Regions from separate parts of the Stenotrophomonas sp. NLF4-10 genome, predicted to be linked through region 1. Evidence: riboswitches for the same ligand, from Rfam matches in the RefSeq annotation. Region 1 holds a riboswitch; the other holds the start of a gene.

Evidence for each region. Region 1 has a riboswitch for cobalamin ahead of MIC98_RS03185 (ribonucleoside-diphosphate reductase subunit alpha). Riboswitches for the same ligand answer to the same signal wherever they lie in the genome.
Region 2: it holds a riboswitch for cobalamin, as region 1 does, so the genes downstream of both, btuB (TonB-dependent vitamin B12 receptor) here and MIC98_RS03185 (ribonucleoside-diphosphate reductase subunit alpha) in region 1, are expected to answer to the same signal.

The regions. Positions count from the first base shown of each region.
Region 1 covers NZ_JAKSEE010000003.1:681,769-689,534, reverse strand. The annotation lists gene MIC98_RS03185 (ribonucleoside-diphosphate reductase subunit alpha) at 1-2,280, opposite strand, end outside; cobalamin riboswitch at 2,460-2,666, opposite strand; gene MIC98_RS03180 (DUF2884 family protein) at 2,939-3,745, shown strand; gene MIC98_RS03175 (VWA domain-containing protein) at 3,869-5,350, opposite strand; gene MIC98_RS03170 (organic hydroperoxide resistance protein) at 5,515-5,940, opposite strand; gene MIC98_RS03165 (MarR family transcriptional regulator) at 6,064-6,522, opposite strand; gene zapE (cell division protein ZapE) at 6,603-7,697, opposite strand; gene MIC98_RS03155 (alpha/beta hydrolase) at 7,700-7,766, opposite strand, start outside.
Region 2 covers NZ_JAKSEE010000003.1:914,152-921,917, forward strand. The annotation lists gene MIC98_RS04365 (iron chelate uptake ABC transporter family permease subunit) at 1-381, shown strand, start outside; gene MIC98_RS04370 (ABC transporter ATP-binding protein) at 415-1,242, shown strand; gene btuB (TonB-dependent vitamin B12 receptor) at 1,248-3,107, opposite strand; cobalamin riboswitch at 3,225-3,468, opposite strand; gene cobT (nicotinate-nucleotide--dimethylbenzimidazole phosphoribosyltransferase) at 3,560-4,630, shown strand; gene MIC98_RS04385 (histidine phosphatase family protein) at 4,627-5,223, shown strand; gene cobS (adenosylcobinamide-GDP ribazoletransferase) at 5,220-5,942, shown strand; gene MIC98_RS04395 (TfoX/Sxy family protein) at 6,005-6,370, opposite strand; gene MIC98_RS04400 (GAF domain-containing protein) at 6,367-6,849, opposite strand; gene MIC98_RS04405 (dihydrolipoamide acetyltransferase family protein) at 7,136-7,766, opposite strand, start outside.

The DNA.
Region 1 (7,766 bases):
GCGCAGGTAGTAGCAGGTCTTGATGCCCTGCTTCCATGCGTACATGTACATCGACGACAGCGCGCCGATGTTCGGGCTTTCCATGAACAGGTTGAGCGAGGCGGACTGGTCGATGAAGGCGCCGCGGCCGGCGGCCATGTCGATCAGCGAGCGCATCGGCAGCTCCCATACCGTGCGGTAGACCGTGCGCAGCGCTTCGGGAATCTGCGCGATGTTCTGGATCGAGCCGTCGGCCAGCTTGATCGCATCGCGCATCTCTGCCGTCCACAGGCCGAGCTGCTTGAGTTCGCCGACCAGGTAGCGGTTGATCTGCAGGAAGTCGCCGGACAGGGTTTCGCGCTTGAACAGGTTGGACACCTGCGGCTCCACGCACTCGTAGCAGCCGGCGATCGAGGCGATGGTCGCGGTCGGGGCGATGGCGATCATCAACGAGTTGCGCAGGCCGTGCTGCTGGATGCGCTCGCGCAATGCATCCCAGCGCGCGGCGTCGGCCGGCACCACGTTCCAGGCGTCGAACTGCAAGGCGCCGCTGGCCGCGCGGGTGTCGGCGAACGAGGCATGCCTGCCGCGTTCCTGCGCCAGTTCGCACGAGGTCTCCAGCGCGTGGAAGTAGATTTCCTCGGCGATCTTCGCCGACAGCGCGCGCGCGGCGTCGGAGTCGAACGCCAGCCGCTTGCGGAAGAACACGTCCTGCAGGCCCATGCAGCCCAGCCCCACCGGGCGCCAGCGCAGGTTGCCGCGGCGCGCGGTCTCGATCGGGTAGAAATTCAGGTCGATCACCCGGTCGAGCTGGCGCACCGCAAGGCGCACGGTTTCGGCCAGCTTGTCGAAATCGAAGTCGCCGTGCTCGTCGAGGTGGTTGCCGAGGTTGATCGAACCGAGGTTGCACACCGCCGTTTCCTCGGCGCTGGTGACTTCCAGGATCTCGGTGCACAGGTTGGACAGGTGGATCACGTTGCCGGCACGCAGGGTCTGGTTGCTGGCGCGGTTGCACTTGTCCTTGAAGGTCATCCAGCCGTTTCCGGTCTCGGCCAGCGTGCGCATCATCCGCGCGTACAGCTTGCGTGCCGGAAGGGTGCGCGCGGCCTTGCCCTGCGCCTCGGCCTGCAGGTAGGCGCGCTCGAACGCCTCGCCGTACAGGTCGGTGAATTCCGGCACCACGCGCGGATCGAACAGCGACCATTCCTGGTCGGCCTCCACGCGCTGCATGAACAGGTCCGGCACCCAGTTGGCGAGGTTGAGGTTGTGGGTGCGGCGCGAATCGTCGCCGGCGTTGTCGCGCAGCTCGAGGAAATCCTCGATGTCGGCGTGCCAGGTTTCCAGGTACACGCAGGCCGCGCCCTTGCGCTTGCCGCCCTGGTTGACCGCGGCCACCGACGAATCCAGCGTCTTCAGCCACGGCACGATGCCGTTGGAGTGGCCGTTGGTGGACTTGATCAGCGAGCCGCGCGAGCGCACGCGGGTGTAGCTCACGCCGATGCCGCCGCTGAACTTGGACAGCTGCGCGATGTCGCCGTACTTCGCATAAATGGATTCAAGCGAATCCTGCGGCGAATCCAGCAGGAAGCACGAGGACAGCTGCTCGTGGCAGGTGCCGGCGTTGAACAGGGTCGGGCTGGACGGCAGGTAGTCGAGGTTGCCCAGCCGCTGGTACAGCGCCAGCGCCTCGGGCACGTCCTCGGAGAGCGCGCTGGCGATGCGCAGGAAGAACTGCTGCGGCGTCTCGATCACCTTGCGCGTATGCGGGTGGCGCAGCAGGTAGCGGTCGTACAGCGTGCGCAGGCCGAAGTAGTCGAAGTTGAAGTCCAGCGACGGGTCGATGGCGTCGTTGAGCTTGCGCGCGTTGGTCTGCACGAAGCCGAGCAGGCGGTCGTTGATCAGCCCCACTTCATGGCCGCGGCCCACCGACTGCGAGAACGCGTGGATTTCCTGCCCGGACACTTCCTTGGCGATGAAATTCGCCAGCAGCCGCGCGGCCAGGCGGCCGTACTCGGGCTCTTCGCCGATCAGCAGCGCCGCGGTGCGGATGGAGAGTTCATCCAGCTCCTGCGTGGTCGCGCCGTTGTACAGGCCGGAGATGGTGCGGGTGGCCACGCGCATCGGATCGACCGCATGCAGGCCCTCGCAGCAGCGCTGGATGGCGCGCACGATCTTGTTCAGGTCCACCGGCTCGGTGCTGCCGTTGCGCTTGGCCACGCTCATGGCGGTGGCGGTCGGCGGCGGGGTGAGGTCGAAAGCCGGGGTGGCGGCCACTGCTTCGGCGGTCGGGGTCTGCGACATCTGGCGTCTCCATGCGGGGATGCACGGGCCCGGCCTGTCCCTCGCAGGCGCGGATGGCATCGGAAGCACAGGGTGGGAGCGCGGTGTCGCACGGCCTGCGACCGGCATGGAAACCATGCGGGAGGCCCTGCTGCACCAGCCATCTCCCCCCGGAGATTCCGCGGCCGGCACCGCGCGGCGTGCATCGCGCGGCTGTCGGCAGGTCTTCGGACTCGTGGATGCGGCGGGAATGTTTCCCGGCCACCTTGGCCGCCGCTTCCCAGGGCCACCGCCCCAGTGCGAAATCGCGACCTCGTCTCCACCTACCGCTGCGGGGCAGTGCCGGGTTTGGACCAGCTTCCCTTTCAATCCGGGGAATCCCCGGAACCGACGGGCCACAAGATAGTGGGGGTAAATGACGGGGTCAACGCCAAATGTTGTGGATAACCGCGTTTCCCTTGGGGCGCAAGCGATCTGCCCTGCCGGGGCCGGCATGGGCGCGTTGGCCTGCTCGCCGCGATTGCGCAGTCAAGCCCCGGGAAGCCGATTCAAGGGTGGGAAAACTCCCTGCGCATTCATCGTCCAACCGTCCGGTTGCACCGCCATGACTTCCGGCGGGCGCTGCCGCCAGGCCCGTCGGCGATGCTGCGCCCACGCCCGCCCGAACACGGATGTCCCCATGCGCCGCCTGCTCCTCGCCACCGCTCTGCTCGCCCTGCCGCCGCTGGCCGCCCGCGCCGACTCGGTGAAGTCACCGGAACTGTCCTCCACCCAGTGCGGGGTCGGCACCGACTACGACGTGCTGGTCGACGGCGGCGGCATCTGGCTGCGCCGGCACGACGCCACCCCGCGCGAGATCGTGTTCCACGACGGCCAGCTGAGCATCGACGGCCACATGCAGGCGGTCAGCGACGCCGACGCGCAGCGCCTGCGCGTGCTCGAGGCCGGGGTGCGCCAGCTGATGCCGGCGGTCACCGGCATCGCCAATGAATCGGTGGGGATCAGCTTCGACGTGCTGGACGTCGTCTATGGCTCCCTGACCGGCAAGTTCGATTCGCGCAAGGTGCGCGTCCTGCGCAGGGACGCCGAGCGCTTCGTCGCCTCGACCATCGGCCGCGGGCGCTGGGAGCAGGACCTGTTCGGCGAGGGCTTCGACCAGCGCGTGCAGGATGCGGCCGAATCACTCAAGGGTTCGATCGCCCGCGGCGTGCTGTGGACCATGCTCACCGGCGGCGAGGAACGCATCGAGAAACGCACCGAGAAGATCGAGGCCGAGCTCGAGCCGAAGATCGAAGCGCGCGCACGCGCCCTGGAACAGCATGCACAGTCCCTGTGCACCCAGGTGCTGGCACTGGACCGGATACAGTCGGCGCTCGAGTTCCGCTACGACGGCCAGCCGCTGCGGATGATGCGGGTCAGCGGCGACGATGCGCCGGCGCCGGTGGCGAAGGAACTGGCGCCGGACAACGGCATCACCCTGCCGTAGGTCGGGGCTACGCACCCGACGAAGACATGCTCGAGTTGGCCGGATGTCGGGGCATAGCCCCGACCTACCTTCGAAAGCCCGGCGCTGTCGCAGGGAATGCCCCCGCCGGGCCAAGGCCCGGCGCTACGGCAACTGCGCCAGTTCCTCGCGCACCAGCCGCACCACCAGCTTGTCCAGCGTATCCACCGAGTAATTGGACACCTCGTGCACGGTCTCGCCGCCGGGGCCGCTGCCGGGGTCGGCCGCGTCCTTGTAGGTGAGGAAGATGAAGCGCCCGCCGGTGTACTGCGCGATCTGCCGCTGCACGATCTCGCCGGTGCTGTCCTGCCCCGACGCGGCCACGCTGAACACCTTGATGCCCTTGCCCAGCGCCGCGAGCATGGTCTGGTCGTAATGCGGTTGCGGGTAGTCCATGTGCGGCGGCGCGTCGGCCAGCGACAGCAGCAGGCGCGTGGTCGCCGGGCCGCGCCAGTCCAGCGCTTGCACCGCGTGGTCGAAGGCTTCGTTCATCGCCTCGGGCATGTCGCCGCCGCCACCGGCGCGCACGCCGTCGAGCACTTGCTGGAACGCGGCGACATTGCCGGTCAGGTCCCAGCTGCGCACGAAGTAGACGTCGCCGCGGTCACGGTAGGTGACCAGCCCGAGGCACACGTCCGGGCGCGAGGGCAGTTGCTCGATGCCGCGCACGATGTCGCGCAGCGAGCCGCGCAGCTTGTCGATCTCGTCGCCCATCGAGCCGGTGGCATCGACCATGAACACCAGGTCCAGCCGCGCCCGTTCGGGCGTCGCCTGCACCGGCAGCACCACTTCCAGCGCGTTCTTCTGCCCGCGCCGCAGTTGCACCTGCGCCTGCCGGCCATCGCGGCGCACGTCGATGCGGTAGCTGGCCGAATCGCGGTCGTCGAAGGCGTTCAGGTGCAGCCACGCCTGTCCGCCGGCATCGGTACGCGCCCACATGCGCGCGCCATCGGCCGAGGCCACCGCGACCTCGGCGTCGGGCACCACCCGGCCCTGTGCATCGACCACGCGCAGGCGCTGGCGCACGGTCACGTCGCGCCCCAACCGCGCCGACTCGTCATGGCCTTGCAGGAACTGTAGGAAACCGCCGAAGTCGGCGTTGTCATCGACCACGCCGGCGGTCACCGGCGCCTGCTGCCGGCGTATCGGCGGCAGCGGCCTGCGCGGCGGCGACAAGCGCTCGGCACGGGCGCCGCTGACTGCCACCGAATCGAGCGCGGCGGCCGGCATCGGCGCGGGCGGGGCCGGCGGCGATGGGGCGGCTTCCAGCCGCGCCCCGTCATGCAACGCCTTCTCCGCCAGTGCCGGCTCCGCACGTTCGCGGCGCGGTGATTGCGGCTGTGGATCAGCCACCTCGCGCATCCGTGGCGTGTCGCTGCATACGGTGGCCGCGGGTGCGCGGAAGTTCGGCGCGGTCTGGCGCTGGCGCCGCGGGTGCTGCACCTGTGCTGCCTGTGCCGGGACCACGCCGGCGGGCTGCGGCCACAGCGGTTCGGCGGCAAGCGCCGGCCACCCGGCCAGCAGCGTCAGGGCGAACGCCATCGAGGAAGCCGGCAGACGGCGGGGGGACGGGTATGCGTGTTTCATTGGTTCCTCCACTGGGGGTGCGTCGTTGCATCCACAGGCAGGAACGGACCACTGCCGTCGATGGGGTCGAGCGCCGGCATCGGGCCGGCGCCCGGTCATCTCCGGTTCGGTTTGGCCGGCCTCCCCTGCCCGCGCAGGGCAAGCGGGAGGGCCGGCCGCGATGCTCAGTCGAGCACGACCAGGTTCACGTCGATGTTGCCGCGGGTGGCATTGGAGTACGGGCACACCTGGTGCGCCTTGTCGACCAGCGCCTGCGCCTGCTCGCGGGCAAGGCCGGGCACGCGCACGCGCAACTCGACCTGGATGCCGAAGCCGTCGCCCAGCGGGCCGATGCCGACCTGGCTGTCGATCGAGACCTCGCCCGGCAAGGACACTTTCCCGCGGCTGGCCACCAGCTTCAGCGCGCCGATGAAGCAGGCCGCGTAGCCGGCGGCGAACAGCTCCTCGGGATTGGTGCCGGCACCGCCGGCGCCGCCCAGTTCGGTGGGCGTGCTCAGTTCGAGTTCCAGCCCGGTTTCACCGCGGGCGCGGCCCTGGCGGCCCCCGGTGACGTGGGCCTGGGCGGTATAGGCGACTTTTTCCAGTGACATGGTGTTTCTCCGGTACTCGGGTGGCGCGCTGGGAAAGGGGGTGCCGGGCGCCACGGGCGGCAATATTAATTTGCTATCAAATAGCACGCTATTTTTCAGGCGGAAAAAAGCGTCGCGTTCGGTTCATGGCCCCTGCTCCAGGTTCAGCCGCAGGGTTTCCAGTTGCCGCTTGAGCGCGGCCAGTTCGTCCAGCGCGCAGCCGACCGCGCACATCACCTGCTCCGGGATCCGTTCGGCCTTGCGCCGCAGCGCGCGGCCCGCGGCGGTGAGCGCGACGATCACCTGGCGCTCGTCCTCGCGGGCGCGGGTGCGGGTGACCAACCCTGCCGTCTGCAGGCGCTTGAGCAGCGGGGTCAGCGTGGCCGAGTCCAGGAACAGGCGCTCGCCGATCTCCGAGACGGTCAGCGCGTCGCGCTCCCATAGCACCAGCATCACCAGGTACTGCGAATAGGTCAGGCCCAGCTCCTTCAGCAGCGGCCGGTAGTGCTTGTTCATCGCCAGGTTCGCCGAATACAGCGCGAAGCACAGCTGCCTGTCCAGGCGGAGCAGCGAGGGATCGGCGGCGGCGGTGCGGGAGGCCATGCCCTCAATCTACATCGTGAGAAATTAAATAGCAAACTATTTATTTCCGGAGATCACGTCCGCTTGCCGGAGCGCACCGCTCAATGGCGGTGCGCGGTACCCAGGTACTCTGCGCTCTGCATCTCGATCAGACGGCTGGCGGTGCGCTCGAAGGCGCCGGCCAGGCGGGTGCCCGAATACAGCAGCGGCGGCGCGTCCTGCGCGGTGCACACCAGGTTGACCTGGCGGTCGTACAGCTCGTCGATCAGGTTGACGAAGCGGCGCGCGGCGTCCTCGTTCATGCGGTCGAAGTGCGGGATGCCGCCGAGCAGCACCGTGTTGAACTCGCGCGCGATCTCGATGTAGTCCGAAGGCCCGCGCGGGCCCTCGCACAGCGCCGGGAAATCGAACCAGACGATGCTCTTGCCGCGCCCGCGCACCGGGATCTTGCGGCCCTCGATGACGATGTTGCCAGCACGCGCGTCCTCGCCGCCGCTCAGCTCCTTCCAGCGCCCGGCCAGCCACGCATCGCCGTCGCCTTCCAGCGGCGCGCGGTACACCGGCGAACGGGTCAGCGCGCGCATGCGGTAGTCCTCGGTGCCCTCGGCGTACAGCTCCACGCAGTATTTCTGCAACAACGCAATGGCCGGCAGGAAGCTGTCGCGCTGCAGGCCGTCGAGGTACAGGTTCTCCACCGCGGTATTGGAGGTGGTCACCAGCGTCACGCCCTCGGCGAACAGGCGTTCGAGCAGGCGCGCCAGCAGCATCGCATCGCCGATGTCGGTGACGAAGAACTCGTCCAGCACCAGCACGCGCAGGTTGTTGCGCCATTCCTGGGCGATCTTCGCCAGCGGGTCGCTCTGGCCCTGGTGCTCGCGCAGCCGCTCGTGGATGCCGCGCATGAAGCGGTGGAAATGGGTGCGGTATTTCTGCCTGATCGGCAGGCCGTCGTAGAACAGGTCGACGAGGAAGGTCTTGCCGCGGCCGACGCCGCCCCAGAAATACAGCCCCGGCACCGCCTCGGGCTTCTTCCAGAAGGCGGACAGCCGGTCCAGCCAGCCGTCCTGCTCGGTATCGACGAGGGCCTCGTGGATGCGGTCCAGCTCGGCCAGCGCCGCATGCTGGGCCGGGTCGTCGCGCCAGTCGCCACGGGCCACGCCGGCGGCGTAGCGCTGCGAAGGGGTCGTCGCCGTCATGCTCAGCAGCTGCCGTCGGGCAGCCAGCGCCGCACTTCATGCTGGATCGCGCCGCGCAGGTCGATCAGC
Region 2 (7,766 bases), 230 kb from region 1:
CTGCCCTGCGTGCTGCTGCTGGGCCGGCGCCTGCAACTGCTGGAAATGGGGGACGACCTGGCGATGCAGCTGGGCATCGGCGTCGAGCGCACGCGGCTGGCGGCCGTCGCCTGCGGCGTGCTGCTGGCCGCGTTGGCCACCGCCGCGGCCGGGCCCATCGCCTTCGTCGCGCTTGCCGCGCCGCAGTTGGCGGCGCGGCTGTGCGGGGGAGGCCGCTTGCCGCTGCTTGCCGCGGCAGCGATGGCCGCCTGCCTGCTGCTGTTGGCCGACCTGGGCGCGCAGGCCCTGCCGTGGCGGCTGAACCTGCCCATCGGGCGCATGACCGGCATCGTCGGCGGTGCCTACCTGATATGGCTGCTGGGCCGCGGGCGGCGTGGCTGAGGCGGCGATGGGACGAACGAGGACGGACCGGCAATGAACGATTCCCCGCTGTACGGCGAGCAGCTGACCCTGCGCTACGGCGCGCGCCAGGTGACGGAGGCGCTGGACGTACACATCCCGGCCGGTAAGGTGACGGTGATCGTCGGCCCCAATGCCTGTGGCAAATCGACCCTGCTGCGCGCGCTGGCGCGGCTGCTGGCGCCGCAGGCGGGGCGGGTGCTGCTGGAAGGGCGCGATATCCGCGGCTATTCCCCGCGCGAAGTGGCGCGTCGCCTCGGCCTGCTGCCGCAGTCACCGCTGGCGCCCCCGGGCATCTGCGTGGCCGACCTGGTCGCGCGCGGCCGTTTCCCGCACCAGACGCTGCTGCGGCAGTGGTCGCCGCAGGACGAGCGCATGGTGCGCCAGGCCATGCGCCAGACCGGCGTGGAGGACCTGGCCGAGCAAACCGTGGAGTCGCTTTCCGGCGGCCAGCGGCAACGCGCATGGCTGGCGATGGTGATCGCCCAGGACACCCCGCTGCTGTTGCTGGACGAACCCACCACCTTCCTCGACATCGCCCACCAGTACGAGCTGCTGGAACTGTGCCGCCGGCTCAACCGCGAGCATGGACGCACCGTGGTCATGGTGCTGCACGACCTCAACCAGGCCGCGCGCTACGCCGACCACGTCATCGCGATGAAGGCGGGGGCGATCCTCGCCGCCGGGGAGCCGCGACAGGTGATCACCCCGGAACTGGTCGCGGCGGTGTTCGGCCTGCGCGCGCTGGTGGCGCCCGACCCGGTGACCGGCACGCCGATGGTGGTGCCGTTCGCCGGGGCGGACATGGGTGGCCCCGCGGGCGGCCGGGCGCCCGCGGGGTAGCCGGTTCAGTTGGCCGAGCGGTAACGCAGGGTCAGCTGGTACTCGCGGCCCGGCTGGTTGTACCAGGCGATGGTTTCGTACGCGCGGTCGAACACATTGGCCGCGCGCGCCTGCAGGCTCCAGGCGTCGTTGATGGCGTATTCCACGCGCAGGTCGACGGTGCCGTAGCCGGCCAGGCGCACCGTGTTGGCGGCGTTGTCGAAACGGTGGCCGTAGCCGGCGGCGGTGATGCCCAGGCGCAGCGGGCCGAAGCCGCGGTCCACGTCGATGCGGCCGCTGCTGCGCGCGCGGCGGGCCAGCAGCTTGTCGTAGGTGGCGGCGCCGGCGGTGCGGTCGCGCGGGTCGGTGAAGCTGGCCTGGGCATTGATGTCGAAACCGGCCAGCGACAGGTAGCCGGTCAGTTCGGCGCCGCGGATGCGGGCCTCGGCGACGTTGACGATGTTGAAGCTGCTGTCGTAGCCGATCAGCTGGTCCACGCGGGTCTCGTAGGCGTCGAAGGTCCAGTTCCAGTCGTCGGCGTACTGCGCGATGCCGAGGTTCAGGCTCCTGGACTCTTCCGGCTTCAGGTCCGGGTTGCTGAAGCCCGGGTAGTACAGGTCGTTGAAGGTCGGCGCCTTGAAGCCGGTGCCGGCGCTGGCGGTCAGGCGCAGGCCGTTGCCGAAGGCGAAGCCGTAGCCGAGGCTGCCGGTGGTGTGGTTGCCGAACTGCTCGTTGTCGTCGTTGCGCACGCTGGCCTGCAGCGAATGCGCGCCGAACCGGCCCTGGTATTCGACGAACACGCCGGTGTTGTCGCGGTCGGCGACGTCATAGGCGGTGGAGCTGGTGACCTGGTCGTTCTGCCAGTCGACGCCGGCGCTCAACTGCTGGCCCGCGGCGAACAGGAAATCGCCCTGCACGCTGGCGGTGTCGCGCCGGGTGTCGAAGGCGCTGGCGAAGGTGCGGCCGCCGGCGTCGGCGAAGTAGTTGTCGGCTTCGTCGCGGTTGCGGCCGACCTGCGCGGTCAGGCCGAAGGTGTCCGAGGCCTTCCACGCCAGCTTGCCGCCGTAGACCTGTTGGCGGTTCTCGGCCTCGTTGCCGCCGAAGACGCTGCCGTCGTATTCGTTGAAGCTGCTGGCGTCGAGCACGTGGCCTTCCAGGCTCAGTGCGTCGGTCAGCGCATAGCCGGCGCGCACGTTGATCGAGGTGTTGCGGTAGCCGTCGCGGTCGGGCTCTTCGACGTAGCAGCCCTGGAACAGCAGCGACGAACCGTTGCAGGCATTGATGCCGTCGGTCTTCTGGTAGCCGCCCTGGGCCGAGATCCAGCCGCGCTCGCCGCGGTTGCTGAAGCCGGCGCTGGCCTGGCGCAGCCGGTTGCTGCCGGCGGTCAGCGACAGGTTCTGCTGCAGCCCCTTGCCGGCGTTGCGGGTGAAGACTTGGACCACGCCGCCGATGGCTTCCGAGCCGTACAGGCTCGAACGCGGGCCGCGCACGATTTCAATGCGTTCGATCTGGTCGACCGGCAGGTCCTGCAGCGCCGCCATGCCGGAGGTGGCCGAACCCACGCGTACGCCGTCCACCAGCACCAGCACCTGGTTGGAGTTGGTGCCGCGCAGGAACAGCGAGGTGATCTTGCCGGTGCCGCCCTGGTTGGCGAAGTCCAGGCCGGCGCGGCCGCGCAGCAGGTCCAGCAGCGAGATCGCCTGGCTGCGCTCGATCTGCTCGCGATCGATCACCTGCACCGGCACCACGCTGCTCTCGACGGACAGCGGCGTGCGGGTGGCGGTGACGAAGACGTCGTCGAACTCGGTGGGCGCCTGTTCGGCGGCGGCGATGCCCGGCAGCGCGAGCGCCAGGGCGAGGGAAAGGGCGTGGTGGGACAACTTCATCGGGAAACTCCTGCAACCCGCGCGCTCCCGCGCGGACAGACGGTGGGGGTTGCCAGGAGAGGACGCCACGACGGAGTGCGCGCACGGCGCCACTGCCGCCGCCATGCCCTCCGCATCGCAACCAGTCGGCTTCCGGGCCGGTCTCCGGGCTTGCAGGCGAAGCGGCCGTGGCCGCTTCCGCCCAGACGCCTTCCCATGCGATGGATGCACAGTGGCGGTGTGTCTGGGCTGTCCTGCTCACCGTTGCGGGGGCAGCGCCGGACTGGCGGATGGCTGGAACTCCAGCAATGCGCGGCACCGGCTTCCCGTTTCAACCGGCGGGAGGAAGTCCCAGCCGGTCACCCGAAAGTGCGCGCATTCTATGCCATCGGCGCCGCGAAGGCAGGCGCGGGCCCTGCGTCCCGCCCGCACCACCGTAAAATGCGCGACCGCAACGCAGCAACGGAACAGCCGTGACGCAAGACTGGTTCACCCGCGCCTGCCCCGCGCCCTCGTCGGCGCACCGGCAGCAGGCCATCTCCCGCCAGCGGCAGCTGACCAAGCCGGAAGGCGCGCTGGGGCGGCTGGAAACCCTCGCCATCGAACTGGCCGCGCTGCAGGGCCGCGAGCGGCCGCGCGCCGCGCGGGTGCCGGTGCTGGTATTCGCCGGCGACCACGGCATCGCCGCGCGGGGCGTGTCGGCCTATCCGGCCGAGGTGACGGTGCAGATGCTGCGCAACTTCGCCGCCGGCGGCGCCGCCATCGCGGTGCTGGCGCGCGAGCTCGGGCTGCCGCTGCATGTATGGGACGTCGGCAGCCTGGCCGATGCGCCGGTGCCGGGCGTGGTCTGCGACAAACCGCGCCGCGGCACCGACGATTTCAGCGTGGGCCCGGCGATGGCGCCGGCCGACCTCGATGCCGCGTTCGCGGCCGCGCAGCGTGCGGTGGCAGCGGCCTGCGCCGATGGCGCCGACCTGCTGCTGCTCGGCGAGATGGGCATCGGCAACACCACTGCCGCCAGTGCGCTGGCCGCCGTGCTCGGGCCATTGCCGCTGGAAGGTATGGTCGGCGCGGGGACCGGGCTGGATGCGCCGCGCGTCGCTCGCAAGCAGCAGCTCGTCGCGCAGGCGCTGGCCCTGCATGGGGCTGCCGTCGACGCCGCCGCCATCCCCGGTCGCGAGGCCCTGCGCCGCGTCGGCGGGCTGGAGATCGCCGCGCTCGCCGCGGCCATGATCGCCGCCGCGCAGCGTGGCGTGCCGGTGTTGGTGGACGGCTTCATCGTTTCGGCCGCGGCGCTGGCGGCGGTGCGGATCAACCCGTCGTTGCGGCCGTGGCTGCTGTTCTCGCATCGCTCGGCCGAATGCGGCCACGCCCGCGTGCTCGATTGCCTGCAGGCAGAGCCGCTGCTGCAACTGGACCTGCGCCTGGGCGAGGGCTCCGGCGCCGCACTGGCGTTGCCGCTGCTGCGGCTGGCCTGCGCGCTGCACAACGACATGGCCACCTTCGCCGAGGCGGCGGTGGCGCAGCGGAGCGCCGCGCCGTGATCCTCGACCTGATGCGCCATGCTTCCACCGGCCGCCACGGCCACCTCGACGGCCGCACCGACCCGCCACTGCTCGACGGCGCGGTGGATGCGCTGCTGCAACGCCACGGCGGTGGCCGCTGGAGCCGGGTGATCGCCTCGCCGCGCCGGCGTGCGCTGGATACCGCCACCGCGCTGCTGGCCGGCCGCGAGCTGTTCTGCGAGATCCACCCGGACTGGGCCGAGCTGGACTTCGGCGACTGGGACGGCCGCCGCTACGACGAGATCCCCGCCGCGCAGCTGGCCGGGCTGTACGACCCGCCGCATGTGCAGGTGCCGCCCAACGGCGAGAGCTGGCAGCAATTCCAGGCGCGCATCGAAGCGCAGCTGCAACGGCTGCTAGACGAGGGCGAAGACGAGGACGAAGGCGGCGACCCGGTGCTGGTGGTCAGCCACGCCGGCGTGCTGCGGCTGGCGGTGTCGTGCGTGTGCGGCATGCCGCTGGCGGCGCTGTGGGCGCTGCGCATCGACTACGGCACGCGCCTGCGCCTGCGCGTGGAGCGCGACGACGATGGCCGGCTGTGGGGTGAACTGCTGGAGCTGTGCCAGCCATGAGCGTGCGCCGCCTGATCCTGGCCATCCAGTTCCTGACCCGGCTGCCGACGCCGCAGGTGAAGGATTTCCGCAACGACGACCTGAGCCGTTCGGCGGTGTACTACCCGCTGGTCGGCGCGATCATCGGCGCGCTGCTGATGTTGCCGCTGTACCTGCTGGACGGGCGGCCGTGGCTGGCCGGCGCGCTGGCCCTGCTGCTGTGGGTGTGGGTGACCGGTGCGCTGCACCTGGACGGGCTGGGCGACGTGGCCGACGCCTTCGGCGCCGCGCACCGCGACCCGCAGCGCTTCCTCGAGGTGCTCAAGGACCCGCACATGGGCGTGTTCGGCGTGGTCACGCTGGTCATGCAGCTGCTGCTCAAGCTGGTGCTGCTGGGCGAACTGGCGACGAGCCCTTTGTGGTACGGCATCGTGCTGGTGCCGGCGTGGGCGCGCTGGGGCACGCTGTGGTGGAGCCGGCTGCTGCCGTCGCTGCATGGCGCCGGCATGGCCGAGCGCTTTTCGTGGCAGCTGAGCCTGCGGTCGCTGTGGCTGTGGGCGCTGCTGCTGGCGGCAATCACCGCGTTCGTGGCCTGGCCGTTGCTGCTGGCCCTGCTGCTGGTGCCGCTGGTCGCCTTCTACTGGCGGCGCCGGCTGGGCGGCATTTCCGGCGATTGCCTCGGCGCCAGCGTCGAGGTCACCGAAAGCCTGCTGCTGCTGGCCTTGGTACTGGCGCCGTAGATGCGGGGCTTGCCCCGCATGGCGCTTTCCCGGTGAAGCTTCATGCGGGGCGAGCCCCGCATCTACGGGTTCTTGTCGAAACCAAGTTCGCTGGTTTCTTCCACTTCGGCTTCGGCCTGCACGTGGTGCTCCCGCACCGGGCCGGGCCGCTGCGCGCTGGGCACGGCCGACAGTGCGCCGGCCGCGGCTTCGTATTCGGCGACCAGCTGCTGGCGGCGCGGCTCGGGCACTTCCTGCCAATGGCAGCCGAGCAATGCCCCTTCCAGCGAATAGAGCAGGTTGAGGCTGGGCTTGAAGCCGGCGCGGCGTACCTTGACGAAGGCGCCGACCGCACCGGCCGCGGCCAGGTCCTCGGCGCTGCGCAGGCCTACCTGGCGCAGCCATGCCGCGCTCTTGGGGCCGATGTTGCGCAGCTTCAGCGTGCTCACTTCAAGGCTCCGACGAACGCCCCGGCGATGGCCTCCAGCCCGGCCTGGTCGTCGGCGTCGAAGCGCGCGGGGACCGGGCTGTCGATGTCGAACACGCCGACCAGCCTGCCGTCGTGGAACAGCGGCACCACCAGCTCCGAGCGCGAGGCCGAGTCGCAGGCGATATGGCCGGGGAAGGCATTGACGTCCTCCACGCGCTGGGTCTGGCCACTGCTGGCCGCCGCGCCGCACACGCCCTTGTGCAGCGGGATGCGCACGCAGGCCGGCAGGCCCTGGAACGGGCCGACCACCAGCTCGGTGCCATTGAAGAAATAGAAGCCGACCCAGTTCAGCTGCGGCAGCGCGTGGTAGACCAGCGCCGACAGGTTGGCGGCATTGGCGATGCGGTCGCTTTCGCCGTGGACCAGCGCGCGGGCCTGGGCCAGCAGCTGGGCGTACTGTTCCGGCTTGCTGCCGGTGAGCGTGGAAGTGGTGAACATGCGCCGAGTTTAGCAATGGTGGGGCTGGGGCCAGCGAGGACGGTAGCGCCCGACCGTTGGTCGTGGCGGCGGCGCGTAGCGCCGTGGGGCTTTATCGCAAGCCGATGGATAGTGCCGACCAACGGTCGGCACCTACCGAACCCACCGCATCCATCGGGTTCATCGCAAAAACCCGGTGTCGTAGATGCGGGGCTTGCCCCGCATGCGGCTTTACCGGTGAAGCCCCGTGCCGGGCAAGCCCGGCACCTACGAGGTAGATGCGGGGCTTGCCCCGCATGGCTTTCGTTTAATTGACCAACGCGAGGTCGTCGATCAATGCGCGCAGGAAGCGTGCCGCCTCGCCGCCGGTGCAGGCGCGGTGGTCGAAGGTGACCGACAGCGGGATCACCTTGTGCGTTTCCACCCCGCCCATCACCGGGGTCAGCTGGAAGCGGGCGCGGCCGGCGGCGACGATCGCCACGCACGGCGGCACCACCACCGGGGTGGCGTAGCGGCCGGCGAACATGCCGAAGTTGGACAGGCTGATGGTGTAGCCGGTCAGCTCCGACGGGGCGATGGAGCGATCCTCGACCTGCTGGCGCAGGCGGTTGATGCCCTCGCGCACGCCGCGTGCGTCGAGCATGTCGGCGTTGCGCAGCGCCGGCACGAACAGGCCGTCGTCGGTGTCCACGGCGATGCCGATGTCGACCTGTGCGTGCAGGGTACGGGTGAGGTTGTCGCCGTCGAACCATGCGTTCATCGCCGGCACTGCCTGGCAGGCTCGGACGATGCCGCGCACCAGCCGCGAGGTCATGTCGTTGCCCGGCGCCCAGGCGTGGATGTCGGCATCGTCGCTGAGCGTGGTCGGCACCACCTTGCTGTGCGCGTCGGCCATCACCCGCGCCATGTTGCGGCGCACGCCCTTGAGCGGCTCCGGC